DNA from 4 places in the Moritella sp. 24 genome. Region 3 is predicted to be linked to each of the others. Evidence: predicted binding sites of a transcription regulator. Region 3 holds the regulator's gene; each other region holds the start of a gene.
The links. The regulator sigma-54, encoded in region 3, starts transcription at its own class of promoters, with help from an activator protein. The targets are predictions, from matches to a motif close to GTTGGCACGNNNNTNGNNT.
Positions count from the first base shown of each region.

Region 1: the regulator sigma-54 is predicted to act here: its motif matches at 2,593-2,611, upstream of flgB (flagellar basal body rod protein FlgB).
Region 2: the regulator sigma-54 is predicted to act here: its motif matches at 2,857-2,875, upstream of glnK (P-II family nitrogen regulator).
Region 4: the regulator sigma-54 is predicted to act here: its motif matches at 3,995-4,013, upstream of HWV00_RS03845 (formate dehydrogenase accessory sulfurtransferase FdhD).

Region 1 is NZ_CP056123.1:3,598,638-3,604,811, reverse strand. Features, by position in the region: gene flgA (flagellar basal body P-ring formation chaperone FlgA) at 1-371, opposite strand, end outside; gene HWV00_RS16055 (chemotaxis protein CheV) at 537-1,472, shown strand; gene HWV00_RS16050 (protein-glutamate O-methyltransferase CheR) at 1,528-2,352, shown strand; gene flgB (flagellar basal body rod protein FlgB) at 2,676-3,071, shown strand; gene flgC (flagellar basal body rod protein FlgC) at 3,074-3,496, shown strand; gene HWV00_RS16035 (flagellar hook assembly protein FlgD) at 3,510-4,220, shown strand; gene flgE (flagellar hook protein FlgE) at 4,247-5,554, shown strand; gene flgF (flagellar basal-body rod protein FlgF) at 5,741-6,174, shown strand, end outside.
Region 2 is NZ_CP056123.1:373,416-379,589, reverse strand. Features, by position in the region: gene HWV00_RS01745 (aspartate aminotransferase family protein) at 1-313, opposite strand, end outside; gene HWV00_RS01740 (aminodeoxychorismate/anthranilate synthase component II) at 462-1,043, opposite strand; gene HWV00_RS01735 (ammonium transporter) at 1,225-2,457, opposite strand; gene glnK (P-II family nitrogen regulator) at 2,470-2,808, opposite strand; gene HWV00_RS01725 (PKD domain-containing protein) at 3,319-4,437, shown strand; tRNA gene HWV00_RS01720 (tRNA-Asp) at 4,671-4,747, opposite strand; rRNA gene rrf (5S ribosomal RNA) at 4,804-4,919, opposite strand; rRNA gene HWV00_RS01710 (23S ribosomal RNA) at 5,060-6,174, opposite strand, start outside.
Region 3 is NZ_CP056123.1:4,398,438-4,404,611, reverse strand. Features, by position in the region: gene mgtE (magnesium transporter) at 29-1,390, opposite strand; gene rapZ (RNase adapter RapZ) at 1,536-2,399, opposite strand; gene hpf (ribosome hibernation promoting factor) at 2,603-2,890, opposite strand; gene HWV00_RS19660 (RNA polymerase factor sigma-54) at 2,922-4,427, opposite strand; gene lptB (LPS export ABC transporter ATP-binding protein) at 4,476-5,201, opposite strand; gene lptA (lipopolysaccharide transport periplasmic protein LptA) at 5,217-5,678, opposite strand; gene lptC (LPS export ABC transporter periplasmic protein LptC) at 5,701-6,174, opposite strand, start outside.
Region 4 is NZ_CP056123.1:813,652-819,825, forward strand. Features, by position in the region: gene HWV00_RS03830 (enoyl-CoA hydratase/isomerase family protein) at 1-661, shown strand, start outside; gene yiaY (L-threonine dehydrogenase) at 876-2,024, shown strand; gene HWV00_RS03840 (helix-turn-helix transcriptional regulator) at 2,155-3,069, opposite strand; gene HWV00_RS03845 (formate dehydrogenase accessory sulfurtransferase FdhD) at 3,066-3,956, opposite strand; gene HWV00_RS03850 (DUF3305 domain-containing protein) at 4,123-4,605, shown strand; gene HWV00_RS03855 (DUF3306 domain-containing protein) at 4,595-5,275, shown strand; gene HWV00_RS03860 (4Fe-4S dicluster domain-containing protein) at 5,552-6,174, shown strand, end outside.

The DNA.
Region 1 (6,174 bases), 800 kb from region 3:
CTACCTTTTGATAAAGGTCGGCTGCTCACCACGACAGGAACTAGACGAATAATCTTCACTGGCACGTGCAGTTGCCAGTTTTTAGCATTACTGCATCGTATTCTTACGGTTGCTGCACGTTGTAAGCTTTTATTACCAACTAACTCGGCGGACATATTACCTTCACACTGAGTTACTGCTATTCTGCGGTCAATTTTTGTTACTTCAATGCTTACCCTTTCATTCTGAGAGCTAAGTAGTTGCGCTTTGATAAAAGATTCCGCAAACTCTTCAATCGCCTGATGTTTATCTGTGGCTGCGAGCGCTAGTGGCAAATAGCTCAGTAAACTTAAGCAATAGAAAAGCGAGAATGATAAAATATATTTAAGCATTTAGGTTTCTAAGCCGATATAAAATGAAACGTTACGTATAAAGTGAATTAAGAGCCAAGTTTTTGACTACTTTATGTCGTAAGCGACAATATAAATGAATAATACAGTGGTAAAGCAATATTCAAGCCACGTTGATAATAAGTTACATTTACCTGAGGATGGATAATGGCAGGATTACTCGATACGGTCAATCAGCGCACACAGCTGGTAGGACAAAACCGTCTGGAATTACTTATGTTTCGCTTAAACGGGCGTCAGCGTTTTGGTATCAATGTATTTAAAGTGAAAGAAGTATTGCAATGTCCGCCATTAACTATTCTACCTAAGCTTAATAGTGTCGTCCGTGGTGTTGCACATATACGTGGAAATACAATTTCTGTGATCGATTTGAGTTTAGCGACGGGTGGTCGTCCAATTCAAGATTTGAGCAAAGCGTTTATTATTATTTCTGAATATAATCGTTCAGTGCAGGGCTTTTTAGTATCAAGTGTTGAACGTATTATTAATATTAACTGGGAATCAATTTTACCACCGCCAAAAGGAACGGGGCGATTCAGTTATTTAACAGCTGTTACTGAAGTGGATAATGAATTGGTTGAAGTACTTGATGTTGAAAAAATTCTGCATGAAGTAGCGCCAGTAAAAATGGAAATTAGTGAGGAAGTGCTAGAAACGGCTAGCGAGATTGATAAATCTGCGATTGAGAAAGTGATTCTTGTGGTTGATGACTCAAGCGTTGCGCGTAATCAAATTAAGAAAGCGGTGTCTGATCTTGGTTTTAAAATCGTGTTGGCAAAAGATGGCCGTGATGGTTTAAATAAATTACGTGAAATGGCGCAAAATGGTCCTATTGCGGATCAAGTTGCTCTCATGATTTCTGATATCGAAATGCCAGAGATGGATGGTTACACGTTAACAGCTGAAGTACGTAATGATAAATCACTAGATGGTTTGTATATTATTCTACATACATCACTGAGTGGCGTGTTCAATCAGGCGATGGTGATTAAAGTTGGTGCTAATGATTTCATTGCTAAATTTAATCCAGATGAACTTGCTGGTGCGGTATTAAAGGCATTAAAAGTAGCAGATCCGAGTTAGAAAATTACTGTGTTAAATAAGTGTATCTTTATAATAGAAAGTTGAGTAAAAAATAGTGCAAACATTGTCAAATGAAGTCTATACCCGTTTTAGTGAATTTCTTGAAATTCAGTGCGGTATTGTATTAGGACAAAATAAACAATATTTAGTTAAAAGCCGTTTATTGCCGCTATTGGCAAAACATAAGATGGCTAATTTAACTGAGCTAGTACAAAAATCAATGACCATGTTAGCGCGTGATTTACGTAATGATGTTATTGACGCGATGACCACGAATGAAACATTGTGGTTCCGTGATATTTACCCGTTTGAATATTTGCAAACAAAGCTCTTACCTGAATTTATGAATAAAGGGTTGCCAGTTAAAATATGGTCTGCGGCATCGTCATCTGGTCAAGAACCGTTTTCAATTGCGATGTCTGCGATTGAAACACAAGAAAAACTTAAACGTTTAGTTAAACCTAATGTACAAATTGTCGGTACGGACATATCACCAACAATGATTAAACATTGTAAAGAAGGTGTTTATGATCGCTTAGCGCTTGGACGAGGTCTATCCGCTGAACGTAAGCGTCAGTTTTTCACGACATTACCTGATGATAAAATGAAGGTGAATCGTGAAGTTCAGCAATTGACATCATTTCGTGAAATCAATTTGCTAGAAAGTTATGCCTTACTCGGTAAGTTCGATATTATTTTTTGTCGTAATGTACTAATTTACTTTTCGCCAAAAATTAAAAGTCAGATTCTTAATCAATTTGCAGCGTCATTAAAACCGGGTGGTTACTTATTTTTAGGTGCGTCAGAATCGTTGACAGGCCTAACTGATAAGTTTGAAATGATCCGTTGTAATCCGGGTATTGTATATAAACTAAAATAATCTACTTAGCGGTGAGTTATCGTCATTATTCAAGTGTTTGTTTATTGGCGGTAACTTATCGATCTATACCGTCAAAAAAACTACTCCTCTTTATTATTCTTATCATTACACTCTTTATATCTAAACTCAGTCATTTAGTGCCATTAATTTAAATTAACGCCAAAGTCGTAACGCGTTGTTTTAAATTGTTTTTATTCGAAATTTAAAATGGCGAGATAATATCTGAGTATTGTTTTTAATTTTGGCACACATGTTGCTTTTATCATTTGTATCATCGTAATCATCATGCGATTGGTTACGATATAAATGTTTAGGAGGCGTTCATGGCTATTAATTTTGATAATGCATTAGGTATACACCAATACTCTGTCGGCGTAAGAGAACGCCGTGCAGAAGTGTTAGCGAGTAATATTGCTAATGCGGATACACCTGGCTTTAAAGCAAAAGATTTAAGCTTTAAAGATGCGCTGGCAAGTGCGACGCAAGGTACTAATTTCAATTTATCAAAAACCAGTGAACGTCATATCTCAGGCGGCAGAGGCATTGCGTCTGACCTGCAATTTAGAGTCCCTAATCAACCTGATACCGGTGATGGTAATACCGTTGACGTACAAGAGGAACGTGCCAGTTTTATGCAAAACAGCATGGAATATCAGGCATCACTATCATTTCTAAGCAGTAAAATTCAAACTATGCGCAAGGCAATTAAAGGACAATAATTATGAGCTTATTTCGAGTCTTTGACGTTGCCGGTTCGGCAATGAGTGCACAATCAGTTCGTTTAAATACAACTGCAAGTAATCTTGCTAATGCAAATAGTGTGAGTAGTAGTGCTGGTGAAACCTATAAAGCACGCTATCCCGTTTTCCAAGCACAATTAGATCAAGCCAATGCAGCTCAAAATGAAGCAGTTGGCGTGAATGTTGCAGGGATTGTAGAGAGTGATGCTCCATTGGTTAATGAATTTAATCCGAATCATCCATTAGCTGACGAAGATGGTTATGTATATCGTCCGAATGTAAACGTAATGGAAGAGATGGCAAATATGATTAGCGCATCTCGTTCATACCAGACTAACGTGCAAATAGCTGATTCAGCAAAGAAAATGTTGAGTAAGACATTGGCGTTAGGTCAGGGTTCATAGAGGGTATTTGGTTGTGACGACAATTAACAACAATAATAATATAGCTGATTTTAGTAGTCAGTTTAAGACTGAAAAAAAGGATGCGGCAGAGCAGGCGGCAGAAACTACCCGCAAAGAGCTTGGCCAAGAAGACTTTTTTTCGTTACTAACACAAGAACTTGCTTATCAAGACCCGTTTAAGCCTGTAGAAAACTCAGACATGGTCGCGCAGATGGCATCTTTTACCACTGCTGATGGTATTGCTAATATGGATAGCAAGTTTGAGCAGTTAAACACGATCATGAGTTCGAATCAGGCTTTACAAGCATCTGGTCTTGTTGGCACTAAGGTATTAGCGCCTGCATCATCGGCATTCCTATCTGCAGGTGAAAATGTGTCTGGTCGAATAGACCTGCCTCAGGATGCACCTAATATGCGTTTACAAATCGCTAACCAAGTTGGTGAAGTTGTTAAACTGATTGATATGGGTGAGCAAAAAGGCGGTGCGGTTGCCTTTGATTGGGATGGCACTGATATGAACGGCAATAAAGTAGCGGAAGGAAGTTACCGCTTGAAAGCATCTGCATCGATAGACGGCAATGCACAAGATCTTAAGATATCAAGTTTCCAGCATGTTGAAAGCGTTAACATCGGTAATACGGGTGGCGGTATTATGCTGAACTTAAAAGGTATGGGTAGCCTACCACTAAGTCAAGCAACAGAAGTTGCGGCTAAAACTTACTAAATTATATTGAATAAAAAGGAAGTCATATGTCATTTAACATCGCCTTGAGTGGGATCAACGCTGCTCAGAAAGACCTTAATACAACGGCAAATAATATTGCCAACGTTAATACAACAGGTTTTAAAGAGTCTCGCGCTGAGTTTGGTGATGTTTATGCAACATCGATTTTCTCAAATGCTAAAACGTCAGTAGGTAACGGTGTTGCCACTGCGCATGTAGCACAACAATTTCAACAAGGTAGTTTAAACTTTACTGAGAACTCGCTCGATCTCGCGATTAATGGTAACGGTTTTTTTGTTATGTCTGATGGCATGGAGTCGATGGATCGTAACTATACACGTGCAGGTGCATTTAAACTTGATGCGAATAGTTTTGTAACTAACTCGGCTGGTAATTACCTGCAAATTTATGACGTGAATGATGATGGTTCTCCAAAAGCAGTGAGCATGGCCTCAACCAAACCATTGCAAATACCAGATACAGCAGGTGTACCAGAAAAGACTGCAAATGTTGATATGACAATGAATCTACCAGCAACATCACCTGGACTAGATCCACTAGTATTTGACCCTACTGATAGCGCCACTTATACATCTGCGACGTCGGTATCTATTTACGATTCATTAGGTGAGTCGCATACCTTATCGACTTATTATGTCAAGGATGGTCGAGCTGGTGCGCCGTTAAATTCATGGTTAGAATTTAACTATGTTGATGATCAGCCTCTCGATATAGTGGGGGGGGAAGCTACAGGACAAGCGCCTGGTACCCCAGCAAAACCATTAGCCACACGTTTGACATTTGATTCGTCGGGTTTATTAGATTCCCAGATGCCAGCAATCGCACAAACGGTTCCACTGGGTGCTATTTTAACTAATGGTGCGGATACGACTCAAACGGTAACGTTAAACTTTAATAATCCGACACAGTTTGCATCGGCATTTGAAGTGACAAAATTAGAACAAGATGGTGCAACAGTAGGGCGATTAACTGGTATTGATATTGGCCCTGATGGCATGGTTGTAGCAAGTTACAGCAACGGTAGTAATGATAAATTAGGTATGATTGCCATGGCTAAATTTGCCAATGAGCAAGGATTAAGTCAAACCGGTGATACGGGTTGGCGTCAATCGCAATTATCAGGTGATGCTATCGCCGGTAAACCGAACTCGGGTACATTTGGTAAAATTAACTCATCAGCGTTAGAGCAGTCAAATGTAAACTTGACCAGTGAGCTTGTTAACTTAATTACGGCGCAACGTAACTACCAAGCAAACTCAAGAACTCTAGAAGTGAACTCTAAACTACAAGATACAGTATTACAGATTCGTTAATCTGATTGGCTAAGATGCCATATAATTAGCGGGTTTAATCAAGAACCCTATCTGTTATGCACTATATTAGTTGTAAAAAAGCCACCCTATTTAGGGTGGCTTTTTTATTTTGGCACTTTAATTGCTTTATCACTTAATTAGATGGGAAATTAACGATTTTAACGAAAAGTGACAGAGGATTGACGAATGGACAATATGCTTTATATCTCGATGTCGGGTGCCAAAGAAAATATGAATGCATTGGCTGTTCGTGCCAATAATATTGCTAATGTGAATACACATGGTTTTAAATCTGATTTTGAACAAGCACGTTCAATGCAAGCTTTTGGTGAAGGTCTACCTACTCGTGTATTTTCTATCACAGAAAGCCCTGGCCAAGATTTTACGAGCGGCGCACTACAGCAAACAGGCAATGCGTTGGATGTTGCAATTCAAGGTGATGGTTGGTTGAGTGTACTCGACGATCAAAATAATGAAAGTTATACCCGTAGTGGCAGCTTACACATGAGTCCTACCGGTGAACTGTTAACATCTTCAGGGCGTCCTGTACTGGGTGAAAATGGTCCAATCGTTATTCCTACACCCGTAGAACAAATTAAAATCCATGCAGATGGTCGCAT
Region 2 (6,174 bases), 610 kb from region 3:
CAAAAAAAACCTTATCAGCAAAAGTTGAATTAACCAGTTTTGTCGCAAGCCTTAATGCAGGCTCATTTGTCAGTAAATTACTCACGTGCCATAATTTTTGACTTTGTTTTTGCAGAGTATCAACTAAAGGAGGGTAACAATGACCTAAACAGCTAACAGCAATACCTGCAGCAAAATCAATGTATTCTTTATCATCTTGATCCCAAACTCGTGAGCCTTGACCTCGAACAGGGATCATTGCTGCTGGTGCGTAGTTCGGAACCATTACATTATCAAAATCTTCCCGAGTAACACCTGTTACGTTATTGGCCATATCCCTTCCCTCTTAATAAATATCAATATCTAAATATATCAACCCATCACCCTGATGAATATATATTCAATAATTATAAATAATAAGTCACAGGTCAAGTCCTATATGTAATAACGTAGCAGAAACGTTAGTAATTTTTGAAATAGGGTTAATTTCCTAGGAGAAAATTATTTAATAAATCTTTCCCTTGCTCGGTTAAAATACTCTCAGGATGGAACTGTACACCTTCTAGCGCAAGAGACTTATGCTTGAATGCCATGATTTCCTCAAATTCACCATTACAATCTTCCGTCCAAGCTGTAATTTCAAACTCGTCATTTAATGTTGGAGCTTCAACAATTAAAGAATGATAGCGCGTCACTGTTAAAGGGTTATTTAATCCAGAAAAAACGCCTTTACCTACATGCTGTATTTGAGATGTTTTACCGTGCATCACTTTTTTAGCTTTTACCACATTTGCCCCAAATACTTGCGCAATCGACTGATGACCAAGGCAAACACCTAAAATTGGTATTTTCCCTGAAAATTGTTCGATAACAGATAGTGAAATACCGGCATCGTTTGGCGTGCAAGGTCCAGGTGAAATAACTAGGTAATCAGGTGAAAGTGCAGATATTTGCTCCAGTGAAATGTCGTCATTACGTTTAACGATAACCTCTTGGCCAAGTTCTGAGAAATATTGAAATAAATTAAACGTAAAACTATCGTAATTATCGATAATAAGTAACATGAAAGATTAAAATTCTAATGAGGAAACTGAGTAAATAATATCATAGCTAGAAATTGGTTTCTAATAGAGTAGCGTCGTAATATCGCTACACCAATTTCATATTATTTATATTTTGTAGAAACAAACAAAAAGCTCAGCAAATGCTGAGCTTTTATTATTTAATCACTAATGTGAAATATATTTATTTAACTGATACAAACTCAGGGTAAGCATCAATACCACAATCAGCCATATCCATACCAGTGATCTCTTCTTCTTCACTAACACGAATGCCCATTGTTGCTTTCAATACAGCCCACACTAAGATACTTGCCGCAAATACCCATGCAAAGATAATAGCTGCACCATATAACTGAGCACCAAATGTTGCATCGCCATTACTAAATGGAACAACCATTAGACCAAATAGACCACACACACCATGAACAGAGATAGCACCTACTGGATCATCGATTTTAGCTTTATCCAATGCAACGATACTGAACACAACTAATACACCGCCTAAACCACCTAATAATGTTGCAAATGCCGGTGCAGGGCTAAGCGGGTCAGCAGTAATCGTTACCAGACCAGCTAACGCGCCATTAAGCACCATTGTTAAGTCTGCTTTACCCCACATAATTTTAGTGATAAGTAATGCGGCAACAGCACCTGCAGCTGCTGCTGCGTTTGTATTTAGGAAAATTTGACCAACAGCCGTTGCATTTTCAGCATCTGATAATAACAGCTGTGAACCACCATTAAAGCCAAACCAACCCATCCATAAGATAAATGCACCTAATGTTGCTAATGGCATATTTGAACCTGGAATTGGATAAATCTCACCATTTTTACCATATTTACCCTTACGAGCACCCAGTAAAAGTACCGCAGCTAATGCAGCAGCTGCACCGGCCATGTGAACAATACCCGAACCCGCGAAATCAGAGAAACCAGCTTCAGATAAGAAACCACCACCCCAAGTCCAATAACCTTCAATCGGATAAATAACACCTGTTAAAACAACAGTGAAAGCAAGGAAAGCCCATAATTTCATACGTTCAGCAACCGCACCAGATACAATAGACATTGCAGTCGCAACAAATACTACCTGGAAGAAGAAATCTGATTCTAATGAATGATCAGCGCCTTCAGATTGTGTACCAATTAAAGAACCAAATGATGGGATGATACCGCCTTCTGCGTTATCCACATACATGATATTGTAACCAACTAATAAAAACATGATACATGCGATTGAATAAAGCACGACGTTTTTCGTTAGAATTTCAGTTGTATTTTTAGATCGAACCAGACCTGCTTCTAGCATAGCAAAACCAGCTGCCATCCACATGACAAGTACACCTGACATTAAAAAATAAAAAGTATCGAGTGCGAAACGCAACTCAGTAACTGTAGTTGTTAGCTCTTGCATAATTTATTTCCCTTAAATTGCTTCTGAGTCCATTTCGCCCGTACGAATACGCACAACTTGTTTTAAATCGTAAACAAAAATCTTACCATCACCAATTTTCCCGGTATAAGCAGCACTATTAATAGCTTCAATGAGGCGATCAACATTTTCGCTCTGCGTTGCAATTTCTAACTTAACTTTAGGTAAGAAATCAACTTGATATTCTGCACCGCGATATAATTCGGTATGTCCCTTCTGACGACCAAAGCCTTTTACTTCAGTAACTGTTAATCCTTCAACACCGATATCTGCGACTGCTTCACGAACATCATCGAGTTTAAATGGTTTAATGATTGCGCTTATTAGCTTCATAAATAGCTCCTTGCCTGAGTATATTGAATAACTATATGATTAAACTTAATTCAACCTCCGTGCCAACAATTTAAAACAAATAAATTCATATACTTACACGTAACACAGCGATTACATACATCAAAGAAGCACTTATTTGGTGCAAGAGTCACATGATTAATTCCAATTTAGTGCAGTTTGTTAAATTAATGTTATCAAATTTGAATTGAGAGCTTAATCTCAAATTTAATAACTTCTCATATCTTAAATTTATGTAAGACATCAACTAATTTCAATGCCTAATAACCACTACCTAATAGGTAATCACCAGTCTAAAGAATGAATCTTGAGAATCATCAATTAAAAATCACCTCAATCATCGATATAAAAACAATTCTGTTAGATTACGAAGGGTTGTGTACTAAAATAAAATTGGTACTTTTTATAATCAATAATAATGATAGTGTGCTTCCAAGCTGAGTAACTAAGATGGATCTGTTACTTTAAATCTCAATTCATGGAAGATATACAATGAAGAAACTACTACTCATAGCACTATTATCAAACCTCACAGCCTGTGGTTCTGAAGACGTATTTGATAATAAAGATGAACAAATAGATATTAATTATGCGGTTACATTCTCAGCTGAACCTTACGACATTGCCTCTCCGGTTTATAAATTTACAGCTATCTATACTGAAAATGATATCGTTCAGTCCGCAGATAATCTAATATTTGACTGGTCAATAAGTTTAGAGACCGAAGGGGAAATAACCTCACTTTACCCGGAACAATCGACTCAGTATCAATTTACAGATACAGCGACATATAAAGTAAAGTTAACACTAATAAACGATACCGGTGAACAACTTGCCAAATTTTCAAGAAATATAGAAATCACTGCAGATGATATTGCCACAGGTCCAGTTCTTCCAAAAGCTGTCATAGATATTACGAATAGAAGAACTTCAACATATGTCTTTAACAGTAATTTATCTAGCTATAGCCAAGGCCCTCTATCTATATTTTCTTGGATTATTGAAGGTGAGGAATTTTCAGGTTCTGAAATCAGTCATAACTTCACAAAAATGGGTCCGCAAGAAGTACACTTAAAAGTTACTGCGGAGGATCTAACTCAAGCAACAACAATGACAAGCGTTTTCGTTGTAAATGAAACGACAACACCTATTGCAGAGTTTAATTATACAAAAGACAAACTTGAGGTTAATTTCAATGCCGCAGAAAGCTCAAACCAGAGCAGTGACATAACATCTTATCAATGGGACTTCGGTAATGGTGATACAGCATCAAACATATATACATCAACAACTTATTCTGCGGAAGGACCTTACGACATAACTCTTACAGTGATAAGCACCGAAGGTGTTACAAGTACAAAGACAAAGACAATTAATGTTTATGAAGAAGCGTCCTACGTCACCTGCGATGTATTAACGACCTCAAGTTCAATTTTCAAAAGCACCGATGAAGGTCAATGCTTTAGCACTTCACCTATCACAACGAATATAGCTGCAAAAACGTGGTGTAGTGAAAAAGTTAAACAGTACAAAGATGGTCTACCTTTCTACCGTATAACACCGACATTAACTTGGCAAATCAGACAGCAAGGCAACAATGAGTGCTCATAACACCAAGTAACAAACTCAATTTTTAATACCTATCACACAGCCTGTTCATTCGAACTAGGCTGTTTGAATCAAAGTGAAGCTATAATTCGAACCCCTCTCCCTGTTACGAACTAATAAGCTTACTAATAATAATTAATAATACTGTTGAGCTACTGGTTCAACATATTTTTATAAACTCAAATTTCAGGCATAAAAAAAGCCTGAATCGTAAGATTCAGGCTTTTTTTATTTGTTGGCGGAGCGGACGGGACTCGAACCCGCGACCCCCGGCGTGACAGGCCGGTATTCTAACCAACTGAACTACCGCTCCGCACAATCTGTGCTGATATTATCAGTCTAAATTATAGTCTTTCGACATTGTTTGGCGCTTGGCGATGCCCTACTCTCACATGGGGAAGCCCCACACTACCATCGGCGTTATTACGTTTCACTACTGAGTTCGGAATGGGATCAGGTGGTACCGTAACACTATGGTCACCAAGCAAATTCTATTTGCTTTCAACTTGAAACACATGGTTTCAATCTTTAAAATTTGAAAAGCTATAAATAAAGAAGTCTTTAAAACATAAAGTGTTCAATCTATTCTTAAGTCGATATTTCAATTAATCATACTTTAATTTGTATGGTTAAGCCTCACGGGTAATTAGTACAAGTTAGCTCAATGCCTCACAGCACTTACACACCTTGCCTATCAACGTTGTAGTCTCCAACGGCCCTTCAGGGGACTTAAAGTCCCAGTGAGAACTCATCTCGAGGCCTGCTTCCCGCTTAGATGCTTTCAGCGGTTATCAGTTCCGAACTTAGCTACCGGGCAATGCTATTGGCATAACAACCCGAACACCAGTGGTTCGTCCACTCCGGTCCTCTCGTACTAGGAGCAGCTCCTCTCAATTCTCAAACGCCCACGGCAGATAGGGACCGAACTGTCTCACGACGTTCTAAACCCAGCTCGCGTACCACTTTAAATGGCGAACAGCCATACCCTTGGGACCAACTTCAGCCCCAGGATGTGATGAGCCGACATCGAGGTGCCAAACACCGCCGTCGATATGAACTCTTGGGCGGTATCAGCCTGTTATCCCCGGAGTACCTTTTATCCGTTGAGCGATGGCCCTTCCATTCAGAACCACCGGATCACTAAGACCTACTTTCGTACCTGCTCGACGTGTCTGTCTCGCAGTTAAGCTGGCTTATGCCTTTGCACTAACCACATGATGTCCAACCATGTTTAGCCAACCTTCGTGCTCCTCCGTTACTCTTTGGGAGGAGACCGCCCCAGTCAAACTACCCACCAGACACTGTCCGCAACCCCGATAAGGGGCCTACGTTAGAACATCAAACGTACAAGGGTGGTATTTCAAGATAGACTCCACATCATCTAGCGACAATGTTTCACAGTCTCCCACCTATCCTACACATGTAGGTTCAATGTTCAGTGCCAAGCTATAGTAAAGGTTCACGGGGTCTTTCCGTCTAGCCGCGGGTACACTGCATCTTAACAGCGATTTCAATTTCACTGAGTCTCGGGTGGAGACAGCGTGGCCATCATTACGCCATTCGTGCAGGTCGGAACTTACCCGACAAGGAATTTCGCTACCTTAGGACCGTTATAGTTACGGCCGCCGTTTACCGGGGCTTCGATCATGAGCTTCGACCTAAGTCTAACCCAATCAATTAACCTTCCGGCACCGGGCAGGCGTCACACCGTATACGTCATCTTTCGATTTTGCACAGTGC
Region 3 (6,174 bases):
CGATTGTAGCGTCGCTATTTAAACGCGGCTACGATCCGTAAACCAGAGTGGCCATACCTAAGAAAGCAAAGAGGCCAACTACATCTGTTACTGTTGTCAGTGCCATACCACCTGCTAAGGCGGGGTCGATATTGTATTTCTTCATGACCAGAGGAATGACAACCCCTGCAAGTCCACCCATTGCCATATTGATAAACATGGCGCCACCAATGATCAAACCAAGTGACGGGTCACCTTTCCATAACGATACGATGATAGCGATAGATATTGCCCAGATAGCGCCGTTTAGTGCACCTACCATGGCTTCTTTACCAATTAACCAACGGCTATTTTCGTCACTAATATGACCAACCGCCATACCACGAATAACGAGTGCGAGGGTTTGATTACCGGCAATACCACCCATGCTTGGTACAATCGTCATTAAAATAGCGAGGGTCGCTAATTGTTCTAATGTTGCTTCAAACATATTAGATACAGAAGCTGCTGTGAGGGCTGCAATTAAATTAACTCCAAGCCATAGCGTTCGACGTTTGGTACTTTGTATCACGGGAGCGAAGGTATCTTCGTCGTCATCCATACCCGCCATACCCATCATGTCATGCTCGGCATTTTCACGGATAATATCAACCACGTCATCAATCGTAATACGACCGAGTAATTTACCCGAATCATCTAGAACAGGTGCTGAGATCCAATCATGACGTTCAAACAGTTTAGCTACTTCCGAGGTATCAAGCGTGGCAGGTAAGGTCTCTGCTTCGCGATCCATTATGGTACTAATAACACTGTTCGGGTCTGTTGTTAACAACATAGCTAAAGGAACATCACCAATTAAGCGGTCATCTTTATCAACCACATATAAGGTATCTGTCGCTTCAGGTAGTTCTCCGCGTAAGCGAATGTAGCGTAAGATAACATCAACAGTTACATCTGGTCTTAAGGTAATAGTATCAGTATCCATGATACTGCCAGCAGTGTCTTCTGGATACGCCATCGCGGTTTCTAAGCGGTGACGATCTTGGGTATCCATTTGGGTGATAACTTCTTGGTAGATGCTGTCTGGTAGGCTACGTAATACATTGGCTAAATCATCGGTGTCTAAGCCTTCTGTCGCAGCCACTAAAGACTCAGTATCCATTAGTTTTAGAATACTGGTTTTTGCATCTTCATTGAGTTCGTCGAGGATTTCACCCTGTAATTCAGGGTCTGTTAATCGCCACAGCACTTTACGTCCCGCTGGTGGCGATGATTCCAATAATAGGGCAATATCACAAGGGGGCGTTTGGTAGAGCATCCGCTTTACGTGAACAAACATACCACTATCAAGTGCTTCGTTCACTTCGCTTAAGCGTAGGTGTGTGCTTTCATGCTCCATCTTTTCTGGCATATGTCGTCCCCATTCTTAAATACTAGAACTGCGAGCTTTCACTCGCGCTGTGCGATTCTAGCTTAATCTTCATTTATAATCAGTATTAACAATAAATTATAATCATTATCTATTTTTATTGCCTGTTGAGTAACTAAGCGAATACTTAGTTGTTCTTATGTTTATTCTTTTCTAATGTTTGGTGGCGTGTTTGTACCACTCGATCTTGCAATTTAAAGCTTTTTGCTAGCTGCTCGGCAATAAATACAGAGCGATGCTGACCACCAGTGCAACCAATGGCAACAGTTACATAGCTACGATTGTTCTTTTCAAGTAGCGGTAACCAAGTCGTTAATAAGTTTTCAATTTGTAGTGTAAAACTCATGACTTCAGATTGCTGACTGAGGTATTTGATTACTGGTTCATCAAGCCCTGTATAAGGTTTTAGCTCTGGGATCCAATGCGGGTTTGGTAAAAATCGTACGTCGAATACATAATCTGCATCCATTGGTAAACCGTGTTTAAAACCAAAAGATTGAAATACTAAGACAAGCTGATTATTTTTCTTACCTAAAATACGCTCTTTTATTTGTTCACTTAACTCATGAATATTGAGTTCAGTCGTATCGATTTTTAAATCTGCGTGTAAGGCGATTGGACGTAAGCGTTTTTCTTCTATTTCAATCGCTTGAGATAATGAAAATTCACCTTTGGTTAATGGGTGAAGTCGTCTTGTTTCACTGTAGCGTTTGATTAGAACTGATTTATTAGTATCAAGGAATAAGCTTGTTAGCTCGGTGCTCGCTTTTAGCTCCTCAATAATGTCATTTAACTCTTTCTTATCAGTCGGTAGATTACGCACATCAATACTCACCGCGACTTTTTCTGTTTTGGCGTTTAAGGTTTGTAATAGTTGTGGTAATAATTTAACAGGCAGGTTATCTACGCAGTAGTAGCCTAGATCTTCAAGTACCCGTAATGCGATTGATTTACCGGAACCTGATTGGCCACTGACTATTATTAATTTCATCTTTTATCCTCACATCTGCGTAGCTAATATATCCTAGTGTTAGTCAAAATTAGGTAGCTAATTTAAAACTGATAGCGATATAAAATAATGGGCTCATTATCCCGCAATTGATTTGGATATGATATGTTTTAATTATGTCAGAAGCATTAATACCTAAAGGAAATGTTTATTTCCTTTAGGTTATTTATTAGTGGGACTAAAAATTAATGACGGATTAATTTTTCTTTGTGCTTAATCACTTGGCGATCAAGCTTATCCATTAAGCCATCAATTGCGGCATACATGTCATTATGCTCATGTACGGCAAAGATTTCACCCCCATTTAGATGTATTTTGGCTTCTGCAATTTGGAGTAGTTTTTCGACATTTAAAATCACATGGATATTGTTAATGTGATCGAAATGTCGTTCTAATTTGGAAAACTTGCTATCAACGTAATCTTTCAGTGAATCTGTAATGTCTACATGTCTACCTGTTAAATTAATTTGCATATATGTCTCCCATATGAAGGTTAGATGAGCCTTATAGCAGGCTCTTACGCTGATTAGATGGCGGTATGCTGAGCGCTTCTCGATACTTCGCAATAGTGCGTCGAGCCACTTTGATACCTTGATCAGCAAGTAAATCAGCAATCTTGCTGTCACTTAATGGTTTTATGGCATTTTCTGCCGCAACCAATTTCTTAATTAATGCGCGGATAGCGGTAGATGAGCACTCACCACCGTTATCTGTACTTACATGGCTTGAAAAGAAAAACTTCAATTCAAAAATACCACGTGGTGTATGCATAAACTTCTGCGTTGTGACACGAGAAATTGTTGATTCGTGCATTTCCACTTCTTCTGCAATATCATTCAACACCATAGGTTTCATGGCTTCATCACCATATTCAAAGAAATCCATTTGGCGTTGAACAATGCATTTTGTTACTTTTAGTAACGTTTCATTACGACTTTCTAAACTTTTAATAAACCATTTTGCTTCTTGAACATGCGTACGAATAAATTGTCCATCGCTACTATTACGGTTACCCGTCGATAGGCTTGAATATTCATTGTTCACTTTTAATCTTGGCACAATGTCAGGATTTAACTCGACTATCCACTGATTATTTTTTTTCTTTACCAGAACATCAGGGATAACATAGAGTCCTTCACTTTGATCTATGGCATTTCCAGGCCTTGGTTCTAGGCTCTGGATTAATTGCATGATCTCTTTGAGTTGAGGCTCTTTTAATTTTGTTTTACGGCTTAATTGACGATAGTCTCGATTACCTAATAAATCCATATGAGATTGGATTACTTGCTGACATTCGGTTAACCAAGGCGTGTTTTTGGGTAAGTGTTGAAGTTGGATTAATAAACATTCTTGTAATGAACGTGCAGCAACACCGATGGGATCAAAATGTTGGATACGTTTTAATACCGCTTCAACTTCATCTAATTCGATCTGCTCTTCGTCACTGTCATTGGTTTCTTGATGACCTATATTGACACTCGTTAGAATATCGTCACAAGTTTGGCTAAGGTAGCCATAATTATCGATGCCATCAATAATCGCGACTGCAATTGCACGGTCAGTATCGGAGAAGGGGGTTAATTCCATTTGCCACATGAGATGTTCGTATAAGCCTTCGCTGGTTTCACCTTGGTAAACTTGGTCTAAACCATCAATACCTGCGCTACCACCGCTGTGAGTTTGCGTTTGTGGGGTATAAACATCATCCCAGTTGCTGTCGTTAGGTAGCTCATCGGGCATTGAGTCGCTATTAAGCGCATCGCTCACTTCTATTTGGCTGGTATCAGTAATTGAGTCAGTACTATCAGCGTTAAGTGAATCATCGTTATCACTCTCATTTGACGGAGATGTGTTGGGATCTTCTTGTTCTAGCAGCGGGTTGCTGTCTAACGCTTCTTGAATCTCTTGCTGTAACTCCAAGGTCGATAATTGTAATAATCGAATCGCTTGTTGTAGCTGTGGCGTCATTGCCAGAGATTGACTCATACGAAGTTGTAATGATGGCTTCATCTAACGACTACTCTCTCTTCCTTAATGCGGCTATATATCAATATCAAACTATAGTCGGAATTGATCTCCAAGGTACACTTCTTTTACTTTTTCGTTGGACAGAATTTCTTCAGAAGTACCAGATGCGATTAAATGTCCGTGGCTTACAATGTAAGAGTGCTCACATACATCAAGCGTTTCACGTACGTTATGGTCGGTAATTAACACCCCTAAACCACGATCACGTAGATGCTGAATAATCTTCTTAATATCGCCGACAGAGATAGGATCTACACCTGCAAAAGGTTCATCTAATAAAATGAACTTGGGATCAGCGGCAAGTGCTCTTGCGATCTCAACACGGCGGCGTTCACCACCGGATAAGCTCATGCCTAAACTATCGCGAATATGGGTGATATGAAATTCTTCTAACAATTCTTCTAGTTTTTCTTCACGTTCAAAACGGCTTAATTCTGTGCGAAGTTCTAAGATCGCCATAATATTTTTCGTTACTGATAAACGGCGAAAAATAGACGCTTCTTGTGGTAAATAACCGATGCCTTGTTGCGCTCGAATATGCATAGGTTCATGCGTTAATTCTTGGTCATCAATGAAGATTTGTCCATGATCTCGCTTAACCAAGCCTACAACCATGTAAAAGGTCGTTGTTTTACCCGCGCCATTAGGCCCAAGTAAACCAACAATTTGTCCTGATTCGACTTCGAGACTCACATCTGAAACAACTTTACGTTTGTTGTAGCTTTTTGCTAAGTGTGATGCTTTTAAACGCGCCATATGAATGTATTTACTCTAATTAGTTTTGTTGTTTTCAGGAGTGAAAATTGTGATCACTCGATCTGATTCATGATTTCCGCTTTCGGCTATCATTTCTTGTTTGTCGATTTGATAGATGATCTTATCACCTTTCACTTCGCTGTCGGCTTGGCGTAAACGTGCATTTGTTGATAACGTTAAACGTTTTTTACCGAGTTCATAACGGATCTCATTCGATTCAGCATTGATTTTTTTGCTGCCATCAAGCTCCTGATAAAATGTGGCAGGTTTACCTGTAGCAATCATCACTTCTGTGCCTTTTCCACCTGAACTTAATACCGTTAGCTTATCCGCTTTTATTAGTATAGTTCCTTGAGTAACAACAACATTATCATAAAATATAACGCGATTGTCTTTAATGAACACTTCTTGGCGTTTTGCATTTACGACAACATTTTCTTTAAAATCAGACTCGAGTGCGAGTGCTGAATTACTCATGAATAATGTTAATAGTAAAATTTTATATTTTTTCATCATTAGTATAAATCGCTTCAACTTGCTTAAGGATTGTCATGTATTCTTGCTTTAAATCACCTTCAAGTCCGACACCTGTTTGGTTGAATAAGGTCCCTGAAATAGTGATTAATTGATCGCTGCGTACCAAATTTTTGGCAAGTTCTAATTGTAAATAACTCGTTGTGATGACATCAATATAATCATTTTTAGCCATGTTTTTGATGACAACATTATTGCGTAGTGTTGCTATATCGTCACTGCTGAAGTTACCTTCAGTGGCTTGAATTTTCCATGTTGCTTGGGCGTTGTCATCGTAAAGAATAATAACGGGGTTGGTGAACATTGTCATGCCTAACTCACCATAATGCTCCATACTATCTGCAAAAATGCGACGTATAATTTTTCCTTCTTCACTGAATTCGACACTACGTAGGACTTGTGCGGTGAAATCAGGTTGATATTCGGTCGATGTAGCCGT
Region 4 (6,174 bases), 1.1 Mb from region 3:
AACTTGGTTTTTAAATCGTTTACCTCAGCCTGGTGTCGGACTGTTTCTCGGCCTCACTGGTGCGAGTATTAATGCCCGAGATGCGAAATACCTTGGTCTAAGCGAGTATCTAATCCCGTCAGCTCTGCAAGCAAAATTACTGACAGAATTACGAGCGCTAGATTGGCACGCCGATATGGTTGAGCATCCTACTCAAGTCGATACTCTTCTTAACACGCTCTATGATGACAGTTTGTTCGCTGCTGATAACTTATCTATCCATCAAGAATTCTTCACTGGACTGAGCCAAAAATTGAATTTAACGGCTGTGATTAACGAGATTGAAGGGCATCAGCATCACAGTGACTGGTTGCAAAAAGGCATTAACAAATTACTGCTTGGCAGCCCGATATCGGCGCATATCTTATATCAACAAATAACCCAATATACAGATTTGTCGCTTGCTGATTGTTTCCGTTTAGAATTGGATATCGCTGTTAACGTTTGTTTGCATGGCGACTTAGTTGAAGGTGTGCGTGCGTTATTAGTGGATAAAGATAATCAACCAGATTGGTTATATAAAAAAATAGATCATGTGCCTATGAGTTTTGTGGATAGTTTATTGTTGTCACCTTGGCGAGGCTCTGCTCATCCCTTAGATATGCTTAAATTTGCATCTTAATTACTTAAATGTGTGACGTATATACCAAACTAGGTAGTTGTGTTTAGCTTGTTTTATAAAGCCCTTTATTTTATAAGGATAAAAGTTATAATCACCTCAAAGTGGTTACCTGGTGGCAGGTTGCGCTATCAATTGGCTATGCTGAGATGATTATTGCTTACAATGCATTTGCAAAGTGTATTGCCGCAACAATTATTTATTTTGGAGATATATTATGAGCACTGCATTTTTCATTCCTGCTTACAATCTAATGGGCGCTGGTTGCTTAATTCAAGCTGCCGACGCGATCAAATCTCATGGTTTCAAAAAAGCATTAATCGTGACAGATAAAGTGATTAATAGCATCGGCATGGTTAAACAAGTTCAAGACTTGTTAGCTGCACGCGATGTTGAATCTGCTGTATTTGATGGTACACAGCCAAATCCAACAACGGCAAATGTTGCGGCCGGTCTGGAATTATTAAATTCTCAGGGTTGTGACTTCGTTATTTCATTAGGTGGTGGTTCACCGCATGATTGCGCTAAAGGCATTGCATTAGTGGCTGCTAATGGCGGTAATATTGCTGATTATGAAGGTGTTGATCAATCAGAAAAAGCACAGCTTCCACTTGTTGCGATAAATACGACTGCGGGTACAGCATCAGAGATGACACGTTTCTGTATCATCACTAATGAAACAACGCATATTAAAATGGCGATCGTAGATAAAAATACGACACCACTTATGTCTGTTAATGATCCTGAGTTGATGCTAGCAAAACCTGCGTCATTAACTGCGGCAACGGGCATGGATGCATTAACCCATGCGGTAGAAGCATATGTATCAATTGCTGCGACGCCAATTACGGATGCTGTTGCAATTAAAGCGATGGAATTGATCCAAGCGAATTTACGTACAGCCGTAACACATGGCGAAAACATCGAAGCACGTGAACAAATGGCATATGCACAGTTCATGGCGGGTATGGCATTTAACAATGCATCGTTAGGTTATGTACATGCGATGGCGCATCAGCTAGGTGGTTTCTATGATTTACCACACGGTGTATGTAATGCAGTGTTACTGCCACATGTACAGGCGTATAACGCTCAAGTTTGTACTGACCGCTTACGTGATGTTGCAAAAGCAATGGGCGTTGATGTTGCAGACATGACTGCAGAGCAGGGGGCTGAAGCGGCGATTGCTGCAATTAAAGAATTAGCATTAGCAGTCGGTATCCCAACAGGTTTAACAAGTTTAAACGTAAAAGTTGAAGATATCCCTGAATTGGCTAAAAATGCTTTAAATGACGCGTGCGGATTTACAAATCCAAAACAAGCTACTCACGAAGAAATTTGCGCGATCTTTAACGCAGCAATGTAATTAATTTATTGCGAGTATTGTTTCATCATGCCTCGCAATAAAGCTGAACTCCAGTAAGGTAATGTAATTAAGCCCAGTACGCGTTTCGATATCTGGGCTTTTTTACACCTCTATTTTGATGCGCAGGAGACTAATTCGCACTCCAAACTTGCTGACCTGTCCGGCTAAAGTTATAGCCACCTAATTGATCACCTTTGGCTTGGATCTTCATATCAGATAATGACTGTAGCAATTGTTGTTGTAAGGTGCGGAAATAGATATTTTTTGGGATCACTAATTCAAATGCTTCGGTACTCAGTGGAATGAAGCCTAACCCAAACTCACCAGCGGTACTTTGACTCGCACAACCTACATCTGCTTCACCACGGGCAATACAAGATGCTAATTCTCGTTCACTGTGACAGGTTTCAGCTGCTGTGAGCATCTCAACCGTTGTCGCATGGTTGTGTAACCACTCTGCTAACGCACGCATACTACCAGCCCCTTCTTGACGTAAGGCCCAACGCCAGCGTGATGTTAATAACTCTTGTAAATTTAACGAACGTGAGTTGACTAAATCAGCCAATTCTTTACTTACCACTAAGCCTTGCTGACGTTCAAACGCATGGATCAACACCCAGTTTTTATGACCTGGATACTGTTGCAATAATGCAGGGTGGCGTAAGCTCGCTTCTTCGGCATGACCCCAGTGAATCGCACACATATCAACATGGCCTTTACTCAGCATTGCCAGACCTTGTCGTGTGCCAGTTGAGGTATAACCCACCAATGCAGTACTACCAAGTTTTTGCGCCATTTTACCCACAACCAATTGCAAGAGTGGATCATCTGAGCCTGCAATTAAGAGGCGATCATTCAGCGCGCCATTATGGCAAGATTCGAGTAGCCATTTATCCAACATCGATTTTGGAAATAACCATTTCCCCGTTACTTTGGTTGCAGGTAAATGCCCGTCATTGGCCAGTGTGTAGACCTTTTTTTCATTCAGGTCTAAATACTCTGCCACTTGTTTCACGTTCATAAACGCGGGAAAGTGTTCACTCATGCACTTTTACCAATTGGATCTTGTGACTGTGTTTTAGGTTGTGATTGAGAAAGAGCGTCTGCTTCAGGGCCTTTCACATCTAACACTAAATTAGCCATACCGTTATACACTTGGAAGCGATTTCCTTTCGCGCGCGCAACCATGGTAATACCCAGTTTTTTCGCTAAGTCGTAACCCATTTGAGTCGCACCAGAACGAGATAGCAATACAGGAATACCCATCTGCGCAACTTTAATGACCATTTCAGACGTTAAACGGCCCGTTGTATAGAAAATTTTATCTTCACCTGTTTGGCCTTTTAACCACATCTCACCAGCCAAGGTATCAACAGCGTTGTGACGACCAACATCTTCAACAAAGGATAAGATCTCAGTGTCTCTACAAACGGCGCAACCGTGTACTGCACCAGCTGCTTTATAGGTTGCGTTGTGGTGGGTTAGTGCCTCTAACAAACCATACAGTCTTGATTGGCGTAATGTGGGTTGTGGTAGTGTGACATCTTCTAGTTTTTTCATCACGTTACCAAACATCGTGCCTTGGCCACAGCCAGAGGTAACCGTTTTTTTGGTTAGCTTCTCTTCTAAGCCATCGGTGCTTTCATGGGTTATCACGGCGGCAGAGTTAGAATCCCAATCAATGATCAATGACTCAATCGCACTGATGTCTTCAATGAAGCCTTGGTTTTTTAAATACCCTAATACGAGGTCGGCTGGGCGAGCACCAAGTGTCATCACTGTCACTACTTCAACCCAGTTTAAGTAAATCGTTAAAGGATGTTCGCACGCGATCTCTTTGGTCATGGTATCGCCATACTCATCCATGATGTCAACAGTCATAGTGTGTTCAACTGAAGAGTTGGTTCTAATTATTTTTGGTAATTGCGGCATCCGAAAGTCCTACTTGTTTATATATCTATGAAGAGGTAAAGCAAGGTTCATTCCAACTTAACTATTTTATTTGCCATTATTTTATAACTTGGTCTAAATTTTGCTGAGTAGGGAAAGTTAGATAACAAATTCTAAATAATTATAAAAATAGAACAAAGGAGCATGTGTGCAACAAGCTGATGAACATAAGCGCTTAGAAAAAGACGAATCAAGTTGGCCAATCAAGTTTCGTCTTTGTTCTGAAGAGAAACAAATTGGACGCTGGACGACCTTGTCTTGGTCTATTGATAATGTTGAATTGTATGATCACAACCACACACAAGATGATGCCAGCATCGGCATTAGCTATGAGCGTGTATTAACCTTATACCGCGATGAACGGACCGATTACCGTTTTAACCTCAGCTCACAAGACCCGCATCTATTTATTGTTTGTGAAGAAAATAATGAGCAGCTATCACCGTTACTTATTACTGTCGCGCAAAGTGTCGCGAGCAGTTATATGGATGGTGACTATCAAGTGTTACATATTCAAATGCCATTACCGGTACAGGCTTGGATGGAAGCTTTTATTGGGCGTCACGGCGAACTAATTGAATTTAAAAAGAAACGTTATAAAGATAAGAAGGGACGTTCAAGTGGCAACTAACTTTTTTCAACGTTGGTCAAGTCGTTCTCTAACAGCTAAAGACAAGGCTTCAAAAGAATTACTTGATACAAATGAAGCCGCAGTCGAGTCGCTAGAGCCTGAGCTCATAATTGAACAGGTTCATGAATCTAATTCAGAATCAAATCAAGTGGATGGGCTCAGTAATGATGTTACCGATGATGCGGTAGCGAGTGATAAAGATAAGCAGAATGGTCTTGCAGATAAAAGTAGCGATGAAACACTCACGATTGCCGATGCAGATAGCGTCACTTTTGATAGTGGTGTTGCTTCATTCTTGCAGCAGGGTGTTGATAAATCAGTTAAAAAGGCAGCGTTAGCCAAACTGTTTCACTCTGACGAGTTCAATTATATCAGTGATATGGATGATCATACTGAAGACTTTTCTAATATCCCCAAACTTGATGACAGTGTCGCGAAGCAGCTACGTGGTTGGGTTAACAAGGTATTAGATGAACCAGAGCAAGACGTCGCGCTAGACCAGGAAATAGATCGAGAGTTAAATACAGAGCTAACAGAAGACCCTGAAATACAAACAGCAGAAACGTCAGTAGTGGAAGATGAGATTACTGAACCCGTCACGGAAGATTTCGAACATTCACCTAGCGCTGATGAGGTTCATCACAAAACTTATCAGCAAGATGAGACATAAAGGGACTAAAAACCTTATTTTTAATCGGGACAATTTGATGCAGGTGTGATTATTTGTAGCGACAAAATGTCTCAATTAGAAATACCCCAACTATCCTTATCTGACTTTAGCTCTTTATAAGTCATTTTATTCCGTTAAAAGTTGGTTCGGTTATTGCTCTATTAGCTACAGAAAAATACGGTGCGAATTGTACGGTAGTGCAGCCTTAAGAGCAGCGAGAATAAACTCGCAGTTTAATCGACACTGAATAGCGGTGACGAGTATACAGGAATAACAATGTTAAGAAGTATTCTAGAAACATTTACTGATAACAATGGTCAAGCACGCTTAACGGCGATTGCGGGCACGGTTGAATTATCTAACTTGATCCCACCAACGGTTTCTTACGAGAGCCGCGGGAATTTATTGATCATTGGTGCATACGATACGATCACTGCGTTAGCGCCGCAATTTGCCACGCTTAACTCTGTGACACTACTTGCGACCTCTGCGACAGAAGCGGTGAAAGCGAGCAAGGACACAAACGTATTTTTCAGTGATGACGTTATGATTAAAGGCTACCTTGGCGCGTTCGAAGTGAACTGCCGTGTAGCGGGTAGCTTACTGAATACCTATACCAACCTAGCAGAAGTCACGATCGGTGGTGATAGCTTTGATTTAGTGGTTGATATGAGCGCTGATAGCATTATCAACACCGAGATACCTGCACCCGGTTATTACCCCGTTGGCAGTGGTAAAGCAGCGATTGCAGATGTGATTGAAACTTTACCTGACATGTTAGGTACGTTTGATAAACCAAAATACTTCCGTTTAGACAATGACATTTGTGCCCATTCATCACGTGGTGTGAGTGGTTGTACACGTTGTGTTGATGCTTGTCCGGCGGGTGCATTATCAAG